Regions from separate parts of the Arthrobacter sp. PGP41 genome, predicted to be linked through region 1. Evidence: riboswitches for the same ligand, from Rfam matches in the RefSeq annotation. Region 1 holds a riboswitch; the other holds the start of a gene.

Region 1 (5,100 bases):
TGTTTCAGCGGGAACCTGGACCGTCATAGTCCAGACACTGAGACAGCGCCCTGCCCACGACGTCAACTATTAGGACAAATTCAAAATAGGCTAAGCTTTCCAACGGACCACGCTGCACGAGAAGGCGGTACGGTGGGACAACGCAAGGTACTGCGCTCGAGGAGCTGAGCTGGATGACGGATCTGATCGACACTACGGAGATGTACCTTCGGACCATCTTGGAGCTTGAGGAAGAAAACATCGTTGCCCTCCGCGCCCGGATCGCGGAGCGGCTGCGACACTCAGGGCCCACCGTTTCGCAGACCATCGGCAGGATGGAACGGGACGGCCTGGTGGTTGTCTCCGGAGACCGGCACCTTGAACTTACGGAGGTGGGCCGGAAGCGCGCCACCGAAGTCATGCGGAAGCACAGGTTGGCGGAGCGGCTCCTGGCTGATGTCATCGGGCTGGACTGGGCCTACGTCCATGACGAAGCCTGCCGCTGGGAGCACGTCATGAGCGAACGGGTGGAACGGCGCATTTACGAAATGCTGAACCATCCCACCGAGTCCCCGTACGGCAACCCCATCCCGGGATTGGCGGCCCTCGGGGGCCAGGCGCAGTCCGCGGCGGATCCGGCAGTCAGCCTGCTTGAGGCCATGAAGACTTACGGCCCGGCATCCGAGGTGACAGTCAGCCGCCTCGCAGAGCCGATCCAGGTGGAACCCGAGCTGCTGGTCCAGCTTGATGAAGGCGGAATCCGGCCCGGTGCGTCGGTATCGCTGGAGCGGGTCGGGGAGTACATCTCGGTCCGCGTCCCGGGCATCGAAGGGGCCTTGGAACTGCCGCCGGAAGTCGCGGCGCACGTCTTCGTGGCCGTACGCTAGGGACTGCTGTGGGCCTCCCGGCTACCCGAATGGGGGCCGGTTACGCAAAGATAACGGAATTGTTACTTTGGGACTTTTGGCCCTATAGTTAAACCCAAGCGTTGATACTAAAGCGTTACCTGATTCGGAGCCGAGCTCTGCCAGCGGATCAGGTGCACGAGTCATTACTGGCAGAGGCGGGGGAACCACAAACGGCAGCCGGGGGACTGCCTTGGGGTGAAGTCCGTCAGCAGCAAGCCTCTTCCAGTGAAGGATCCTCCGGGGATACCTCTGTGCCGAAGCTTGCTTACGGCGGACCGGGTCTTTGAACTCTCTGACCCGAATCCGACAGCTAACTTCGCAGGCTTTCCAGAGAGGAACCCTTCTTGTCCATGCAGACCCCCAGGGGACGCCGCCGCGCGGCGGTACCCTCTTCGACGCCGCGGGTTGTTGAAGTCATCACCACGGAACGCCCCCGCGATCCGCACCGTGATGCACGCCGCCGTCGTGGTCCCTTCCGCCAGGTCACCGAATTTGCCGCAGCGAGCGGGATCGGCCAGAAGGCCGGAATCGCCCTCGCGGCGACAGGCCTGGTGCTGACCGTGACGGTGCCGGCCACCAGCCCCGTGATGGCCACCGACGCTCCCGGTGCTATACCGGTCGCAGCGTCAGCCGCAACCCCGCAGCCCCAGATCTCAGCCGAGGCCGGTGCCCAGATCGACTTCAGCCGTTCTGCCGTCGTCACCCAGGCGGATCCGGACGGCAAGCTCAAGCAGCTTCTGAGTGCCCAGTCCGCCGGCTCTGTGTCACGTGCTGCCTCGGCAGGAAGCCTCGGCGCCCCGCTGGCCACGCTGACCACAGCATCGCCGTTCGGCTACCGTGTCAGTCCGATCACCGGGGGCTCAGGCGACTTCCACCGCGGCCAGGACTACGTGGCCCAGTGCGGCACGTCCGTCCTCGCTGCGGCTACCGGCACGGTGACCTTCGTGGGCTGGCACCAGTTCGGCGGCGGAAACCGTGTTGTGGTGGACCACGGCAACGGTTTGGAAACCACCTACAACCACCTCTCCTCCTTCAATGTGAGGGAGGGGCAGACGGTCTCACGCGGGGAGGTTGTGGCCCTCAGCGGGACCACGGGCGCCTCCACGGGCTGCCACCTCCACTTTGAGGTGCAGGTCAACGGCGAAGTGGTCGATCCGACTGGCTGGCTGTAGCCAAATGACGGTGAACTATCGGATGATCGCGACTTGCCGTGACCTGAATGTGACATTCACCCAAAACTGCTGTACCGTCTAACTCGCGTCAACTTTTCCGAAGTTGACGCTCTTGTGCGGATTGCCTAACTCTGCCACCGCTCAAGGTCCGTTCGCATTTCATCGTCTGGCAGGGGCGGGGGAACCAATTTTGGTCTTGGCTTTGGCTAAGACCTTGGGGTTAAGTCGCAAAACTTCCTTGGAAGCAGCGCGGCCGGGTGACTCCCATCCGAATCCGACAGCTCACCTCGTAGGCATTGGGAGAGGCTACCTTCGTGTCTTCACGCAACAATTCTGCGCGCCACCGTGCGCAAACGGTTCGTACCAACCCCTTGGACACTGTGTCCAAGGCTGTTAGTGCCAATGCCGGGACAGTAGGTCGCCAGGCTGCCGTCATCGCCGCAGCTTCCGGTCTTATCCTCAGCATGGGCCTGCCCGCCAACGCAGCGGACACCACCGCTGGTGTTTCCGCTTCGACCGAGTCCGGTTCTGCGCAGGCTGCCTTGGCAGTCACCGCAGCACCCACGGCCACCGTGTCGTTCGAGCGGCCCGTGGTCAAGACCACCGCCGCCCCGAAGCGGGAGCCGGTGCGGGCACAGTCCACCGCCACCGAAACGGGCGCAGCGTCCACTACTGAATCTGCTGCGGACAAGCTGGCCAAGACTGTCTCTTCCGCCGCCACCTCCGGCATTGCTGCCATCGCCTACACGGGCATTGGCAGCCCCTACGTCTGGGGCGGCACCAGCCCCGTCACCGGGTGGGACTGCTCAGGCTTCACCCAGTGGGTTTATGCCCAGGCCGGCATCAGCATCCCCCGCGTCAACGCCTGGACTGCCATGACCCCCACCTCCACCCCGCAGCCCGGAGACCTGGTCATGCAGAACGGCGGAGCGCACGTCGGCATCTACGTCGGGAACGGCATGATGGTCAGCGCGCTCAACCCCTCCCAGGGCACGCTGCTCCACGCCGTGGCCGCCACCGGCACGTCTTCGTTCTTCACCGTCAGCAAATAGTTCTTGGACCCTCGGGTCCAGGAACTATTTCTTTGCTCCACCACGCTTTCCGCTAACACCACATCCCCGTTCGGGGCGTGCCGGCATACCCCCAAGATGCCGGCGCGTCCGCATCCCTTGGTGCCCACAACGGCCTGAGGAAAACGAAAGAGAGAACTGATGACTACTCGTGCCACCGCACGGCATCGCGCCGAAGTCACCAAAACCAACTCAATCGCCATCATCGCCAAGGCTGTCGGCGAGAACGCCGGTGGCGTAGGCCGCCAGGCCGCGGTCATCGCCGCCGCTTCCGGCCTGGTACTGACCAGCGGCATCGCGGCAAACGCTGCCGACTCCAACGTCCAGCGCGACTCCGCTCCCGCATCCACCCTGGAAGTTGAATCGGCCGTCGAAGCCCCCATCTCCGCGGCTTCCACGATCAACATCACCTTCGAAAAGCCCGCCGTCACCACCACGCCGGCCCCGGTTATCGAAGAACCCGCACCTGTCGAGGTCCAGGAGGCCGAGCCGGCCCCCGTCGCCAAGCCTGCTGCTCCCAAGGTCACCGCCACGGTTTCCACGGCCCCTGCCGCCGCTCCCACTGCTTCCGCCAGCGGCAAGGGTGCAGCCATCCTGTCCGCTGCGTACGCCCAGTTGGGCGTTATGCAGGACTGCACGATGCTGGTCACGAACTCCCTGGCAGCAGTGGGGATCAACTTCCACGACTGGCCTGCAGGCTACCTCTCCCTGGGCCGCACCGTCAGTGCCGCTGAGGCGCAGCCGGGCGACCTGATCTACTACGCAGACGGTGGCGCCGGCATGGCACACATTGCTGTCTACGCAGGCAACGGCCAGGCCGTCCACGGTGGCTACAACGGAAACCAGACGGTGGTCTTCAGCGCCAACGTCGGCTCCGGCCCCGTCTTCATCCGGGTTAACTGAGACGCCACCACCGGCGGTCCAACCAGGACGCAAAGAACCCTTGCCCTCGCGGCAAGGGTTCTTTCCTTTTAATTGCGCGCTGCTCCGGCCGTTCAGCATGCGCCCCTTGACTGGACCGACACGACAGTTCTGGGACAGGGCGATTAGCTGAACACGCGCTTCTGTGTTTACTCTTGTGGTGTCGATCCATAGCCCGGACATGCCGAGGGCAGCCGGCCCTCGTGCCCCTGGACGGGTGCGGCCGTGAAGAGGTACGTGCATGCGCACTCTCGTTCTGAATGCTGGGTATGAGCCCCTGGCGGTGATCACTTTCCGCCGGGCGCTGGTGCTTGTGCTCACGGGCAAGGCCAGCGTGGTTGCCGAAGGCGATGATCCCGTGGTGGGACCGCAGGAAATCCTGGGACGTCCCTCCGTGATTCTCCTGAACCGCTACATCCGTCCGAGGTACAACCAGGCCACCGCTGTCAGCCGCCGCGGGGTGCTCAGACGCGACGGCCACAGATGCGCGTACTGCGGAAAAGCGGCCCACACCATCGACCATGTCCACCCCAAGTCCCGGGGCGGTGAGGACTCCTGGGAGAACCTGGTGGCGGCCTGCCTGCGCTGCAACAACGTCAAGGGCGACCATACGCCGGCTGAAATGGGCTGGAAACTACGTTTCGTCCCGGAGCCACCGCATGGAACCATCTGGCAGATCAAGGAACTTGAGAAACCCACCCCCGCCTGGGATCCGTTCCTGCTGCCGGAGCGCGCCGCCTGACCGGAAACCTTCGGCACGCCGCAACGCCACAGATGGCTAGGCTGGGGGAATGGAACAGAACCGGCTGGACTTCGATGCAGTGATCCTGGCCGGTGGCCGGTCCTCCCGCTTGGGTGGGGTCCCGAAACAGGACCTGGTTTTCCACCATGACACCCTCCTCGAGCGCGCACTGGCCGCTGCAGCAGGTGCTTCGCGCACGGTGGTGGTGGGCCCGGGAGCCGGACATTCACTTCCCGGAGTACTTTTCTGCCGGGAGCAGCCGCAGTTCGCAGGGCCGGCAGCCGCCATCTCCGCCGGACTCGACGCCT
Region 2 (5,100 bases), 150 kb from region 1:
CGAGCCAGTCACCATCGAAACGCCCGTCAGCACCACTGTTGGCACGGCGTTCACCAAGCCCACCCCGCTGGTGGTACCCATCCTGCGCGCGGGCCTTGGAATGCTCGAGGGCATGACCAAGCTCGTCCCCACCGCTGAAGTGGGATTCCTCGGCATGGCCCGTGACGAGGAAACCCTGGACATCATCACCTACGCCGAGCGCCTGCCCGAGGACCTTACCGACCGGCAGATCTTCGTCCTGGACCCCATGCTGGCCACCGGCGGTACGCTGCGCGAAGCCATTAAGTTCCTGTTCAAGCGCGGCGCCTCTGATGTCACCTGCATCTGCCTGCTTGCTGCTCCGGAAGGCCTGGCAAAGCTGGAGGAAGAACTCTCCGATGCCAATGTCACCATCGTGCTGGCCTCCATCGACGAAAGGCTCAACGAGAAGTCCTACATCGTTCCCGGCCTCGGCGACGCAGGCGACCGGCTGTACGGCATCGCCGGCTAGGTCTCCGCGAGGGCTGGGGCAGAATGGGAGGCATGACCGTCCCGATGCCTCCCCTAACCCTGGCACTGACCTGCCGTGCCGTCCTCTTTGACATGGATGGGACCCTGGTTGATTCCACCGCGGTAGTTGAACAGGTTTGGGGCGAGTTTGCCGTCCGCTACGGGCTGGACCTTGGAGAGATCCTGCGGACTTCGCACGGCGTCCAAGCAGGCGACACCGTGAAGCGCTTCGCTCCGCCCGGCGCCGATGTGCCGGCACTGACCGCGGAACTTGGTGCCATGGAACGCGTCCGGACCGACGGCATCCTGCCCCTGCCCGGGGCAGCCCGGTTGCTGGCGGCACTTCCAGCAGACGCCATCGCCCTCGTCACGTCCGCTGACCGCGTCCTGGCTGACATCCGGATGGGCGCCGCGGGTCTAGCCATGCCTGCCACGGCCGTGACAGCTGAGCTGGTAACCCGGGGAAAACCGGATCCTGAGGGATACCTGCAGGCCGCCGCCGCCTTGGGCGTGGATCCTGCCGATGCGGTGGTGTTTGAGGATGCTCCCGCCGGCATTGCAGCAGGGGTCGCCGCCGGCATCCGTACGGTGGCTGTTGGACCCAACACCGGACCGTTGCCTGCCGGCATGCTGCACATTGCTGACTACAGTTCAATTGCCGTCGAAGTCGGCGTGGATGACGAGGGCAGGAGGGTCATTTCCTTCCGGCTGTGAGGTTTGAGTCACCGGACGCGGTCGGTGCCGCTTTAGTACCAGTTGTTCGACAAGTGGAAGTTCAGTGCACCGCACGGGGACTGGTAGCGTTCCTGGATGTAATCCAGGCCCCAGTTGATCTGCGTGCGGTAGTTGGTGAGGTAGTCGGCGCCGGCACTGGCCATCTTCTCAGCCGGCAAGGACTGGACGATGCCGTAGGCGCCGCTGCTCGGATTGGTGGCCGTAGTGGTCCAGTCCGATTCCTTGGTCCATAGGGTCTGCAGGCACTGCATCTGGTCCGGAGCCCAGCCATAGGAAGCCAGTTGGCCGGCTGCGTACGCTTGGGCGCCCGCGGGGTCATTAACCGCGACGACGGGTGCGGGCTCGGGTACCGGTACCGGCGCCGGTTCGGGAGCGGGTGCCGGCGCAGGGGCAGGTGCGGGCTCGGCTGCCGGAGCTGGAGCCGGTTCGGCTGCCTGCGGGACAACATTGATCGGCCCAGCCGCGGACTCAGGCGCAGGGTTGGCCCGGATTTCGCTTTGCTCCATGCTCAGCTTCGACAGGGACTCGACAGCGGGCGCCTCGGTGGCTGCCACGCGGGCACCCATGTCGGTGGCCTGGCCCGCAGCGCCAACTCCAACAAGGATGGCGCAGGATACTGCCAGGAACCCGGCGCGCCGGCCGAAGGACGGGAATTTGGCTGCTCGACGCGTAGCGCGGGCATCCGAGCCCGATTGCGGGCGTGGTTTTACAAGGAACTTGGACATGATGGATCGCCTCTCACACCTGCGGAGTTAGCTGTCGGGTTCGGATGAGGGCATCCGGCCGCACGGAAAAAACACGTGCAGGCTTAACCCCAAGGGCATTCAGTGCCCGGGACGGTGGGTCCCCCGCCTCTGCCGTTGCTCAAGAGGAATCCGGGAAGTGGCAGAGCTTGGCGTCAACCCGGGATATGCGGCCCGAACGGGGGCCGCACCCATTCGACGGTACAGGAGCGCAGCGCAGAAGTCACATTTTGGTAACAGGAATCACGATGGCGGCGCGCCGCCTTGTGTAATTTCGCGAACCAAGGGCAGCTGCAGGGCGAACTGTGTGCGGCCGGGCTGAGACGTCACCGTGACCCGTCCACCGTGGGCCTCAACAATGGACTCGACAATGGACAACCCCAAACCGCTGGTGCCTTCAGCGGCGGGTGCGCCGGGCGTGCTGGCCGTTCCCGCGCGTGCCGCGTCTGCGCGGGCGAACCGCGCGAAGACCTGGTCCACGAACTCCGGCGGTATTCCGCCGCCGTCGTCCGTTACGGTTACAACCGCGGCTCCCTCCGGGGTCTTCCACACCCCCGTTACCACTGTGGTGCCCGGAGGGGTGTGCTTGCGGGCGTTGGAGAGCAGGTTCATCAACACCTGCCGCAGCTGCGACGGATCCCCGTTGACCACCACCGGCTCGTCGGGGAGCTCCAGCCGCCAGGTGTGCCCGGGCGCCATGACCTTCTCGTCGCTGACGGCTTCCACCACCAGCTGCGTTAGGTCCACCTCGCTTAGCTTCAGCGGCTGGCCCTCGTCAAGCCGCGCGAGCAGCAGGAGATCCTCCACCAAGGCGGTCATCCGTTCCGACTGGCTTTGCACCCGCGCCAGCGACTTCTGCCCGTCCGGAGTGAAGTTTTCCGTCATCCTCATCAGTTCGGTGTAGCCGCGGATGGCGGTCAGCGGCGTGCGTAGCTCATGGGAAGCGTCAGCCACGAACTGCCGCACCTTGGTTTCGCTCTTCTGCCGCGCCTGCAGCGCGTTGGCAACGTTGTCCAGCATGAGGTTCAGCGCGTGCCCCACGCTGCCCACCTCAGTTCCGGGGTTGGAGTTCGACGGCGGTACACGCACGGCAAGTGCCACCTCGCCGGCATCCAGGGGCAGCTGCGAAACCCGGGTGGCCACCTCGGACAGCTGTTCAAGGGGCTTCATGGTGCGGCGGATCAGGACTGTGCCCACCAGCCCGACCAGGAGCAACCCGCCCAGCGAGACGAACACGAAGGTCCACACCAGGGACGCGAGCGTGCCCTCCTTGGCAGCCAGGGGGAGTCCGGTCACCAGGACGTCGCCGAAACTGGTCTTGACCGCGATCAGCCGGTAGTTGCCGTTTGAAAGCCTGCGGTCAACAGGCCGGGCGTCGGCGGCCAGTGCCAGCAGGACCTGCTTGTCCTCGGTGGACAGTGCGGAGCGCGTGGTGTCCGGGGCAAGGAAGCCGGCGCTGTTGACCTGGCCGTTGAGGATGCGCGCGTTCAGTGTTCCCACGCTTTGGCCGCGGGAATCCAGGGGGTCCCTGCCGTTGAAGCCGCCGGAGGGAGGCCGGCCGGGATCGTTGGAGCGGGCTGCGGCCTGGCTCAGCTGCTCGTCCAGCTGGCGGGTGAGGAACGCGTCCATGGAGGCGTAGCTGGCCACGCCCACCGCACCGCAGATGGCGATCAGCAGCGCCATGGCCAGCAAAATAAGCCGGGTCCGCAGGTGCCAGGTGCCAGGCCTGAGCCAGCACCGGCGCTGCGGCTCCGCGGTGTGCACGGCGGTCATGGCGCCGCCTACTCCGCCGCCTTGATGACGTACCCGGCGCCCCGCACGGTGTGGATCATGGGCGGGTGCACGGCGTCCACTTTCTTGCGCAGGTAGGAAATGTAGAGTTCCACGATGTTTGCCTGGCCGCCGAAGTCGTAGTTCCACACCCGGTCCAGGATCTGGGCCTTGCTGATGACGCGCTTGGGGTTCTCCATGAGGTAGCGCAGCAGCTCGAACTGGGTGGCCGTTAGCTGGACGTCATCACCGGCCCGCGTGACTTCGCGTGTGTCCACGTTCAGAACAAGGTCTCCCACCACCAGTTCAGCAGTGTCCATGGCGGCAACGCCGGAGCGCTGTACCAGCCCGTGCAGCCTCAGCAGGACTTCCTCCATGCTGAACGGCTTGGTGACATAGTCGTCGCCGCCGGCGGCGAGGCCCACGATCCTGTCCTGGACCGCGTCTTTGGCGGTCAGGAAAAGCGCGGGGACCTCGGGCGCGAAAGCGCGGATCCTGCCCAGGACCTCGACGCCGTCGAACCCTGGAATCATGACGTCGAGGACCAGGACGTCGGGGCGGAAATCCTTGGCCAGCTTCACCGCTTCAGGGCCGTCGGCAGCAACTGCCACGGACCAGCCCGCCATGCGCAGCCCCATGCTCATGAGTTCAGAGAGGCTGGGTTCGTCATCCACCACGAGGGCCCTGATGGGGGAGCCGTCCGGATGGGTGAGCTTGGGGAGGTTGTTTGTCATGGAGTGCGAAGTGGCCATGGGACAACTCTCCGATCATTGGTTTATGCCCGGCTATGGCAAACCTGTGGCCCAGCTGTGAATATCCCGGCGTAGCGAGCTGAATGCCGGAGACGCGGCTGCTCCTGCCATGCCCCAGCGGCGGGGTTGCCGTTGAGGTGCAGTTTCCCCGGAGAATTTTTTGTCCGAAACCGTGGGCGGTTGGACACGACGGCAAGGCGGTGAGTGGGATTTCCCTATCAGTCCCGGTCCTGAATATTTTAGCGTGAAACTCCCATTCCGCCGAACAAAGTTCTGTCCAAGGCCGAAAGTGCGCCCCTTCAAGGATAACGAACGTTATTTTTATGGCTCTGCCAGAATCGTGATTTGCAGCACATTAGCCGATTTCGTCTCATTATGCGGACGATCGCGTCCATTGTTACTTGCAAGTTGGCATTGTTACGCTGCACACTTCCAATGTGAACAAGAACTCAACAGCACCTGCAGCCGCAGAATATTGGCCCAGCACATCCGCTGCTGCCGACATGCGCTGTTGTCGAATGCACGCCTGACCTTCCCACCCTCCGAAGTTCTTAGGCATTCGCCCCCAGCCCAGCGTCGGGCGCCCCTCCCCAGTTCTCATTGCGGGGAAA

The links. Region 1 has a riboswitch for cyclic di-AMP ahead of C3B78_RS03830 (C40 family peptidase). Riboswitches for the same ligand answer to the same signal wherever they lie in the genome.
Region 2: linked by a shared signal. The riboswitch ahead of C3B78_RS03195 (hypothetical protein) and the one ahead of C3B78_RS03830 (C40 family peptidase) in region 1 are both predicted to bind cyclic di-AMP.

Annotation. Positions count from the first base shown of each region.
Region 1 is NZ_CP026514.1:821,590-826,689, forward strand. It holds gene C3B78_RS03820 (metal-dependent transcriptional regulator) at 174-866, shown strand; cyclic di-AMP (ydaO/yuaA leader) riboswitch at 1,010-1,227, shown strand; gene C3B78_RS03825 (M23 family metallopeptidase) at 1,238-2,059, shown strand; cyclic di-AMP (ydaO/yuaA leader) riboswitch at 2,188-2,369, shown strand; gene C3B78_RS03830 (C40 family peptidase) at 2,440-3,111, shown strand; gene C3B78_RS03835 (NlpC/P60 family protein) at 3,271-4,032, shown strand; gene C3B78_RS03840 (HNH endonuclease) at 4,292-4,792, shown strand; gene mobA (molybdenum cofactor guanylyltransferase) at 4,842-5,100, shown strand, end outside.
Region 2 is NZ_CP026514.1:669,328-674,427, forward strand. It holds gene upp (uracil phosphoribosyltransferase) at 1-490, shown strand, start outside; gene C3B78_RS03190 (HAD-IA family hydrolase) at 523-1,203, shown strand; gene C3B78_RS03195 (hypothetical protein) at 1,236-1,949, opposite strand; cyclic di-AMP (ydaO/yuaA leader) riboswitch at 1,955-2,115, opposite strand; gene C3B78_RS03200 (HAMP domain-containing sensor histidine kinase) at 2,211-3,740, opposite strand; gene C3B78_RS03205 (response regulator transcription factor) at 3,749-4,489, opposite strand.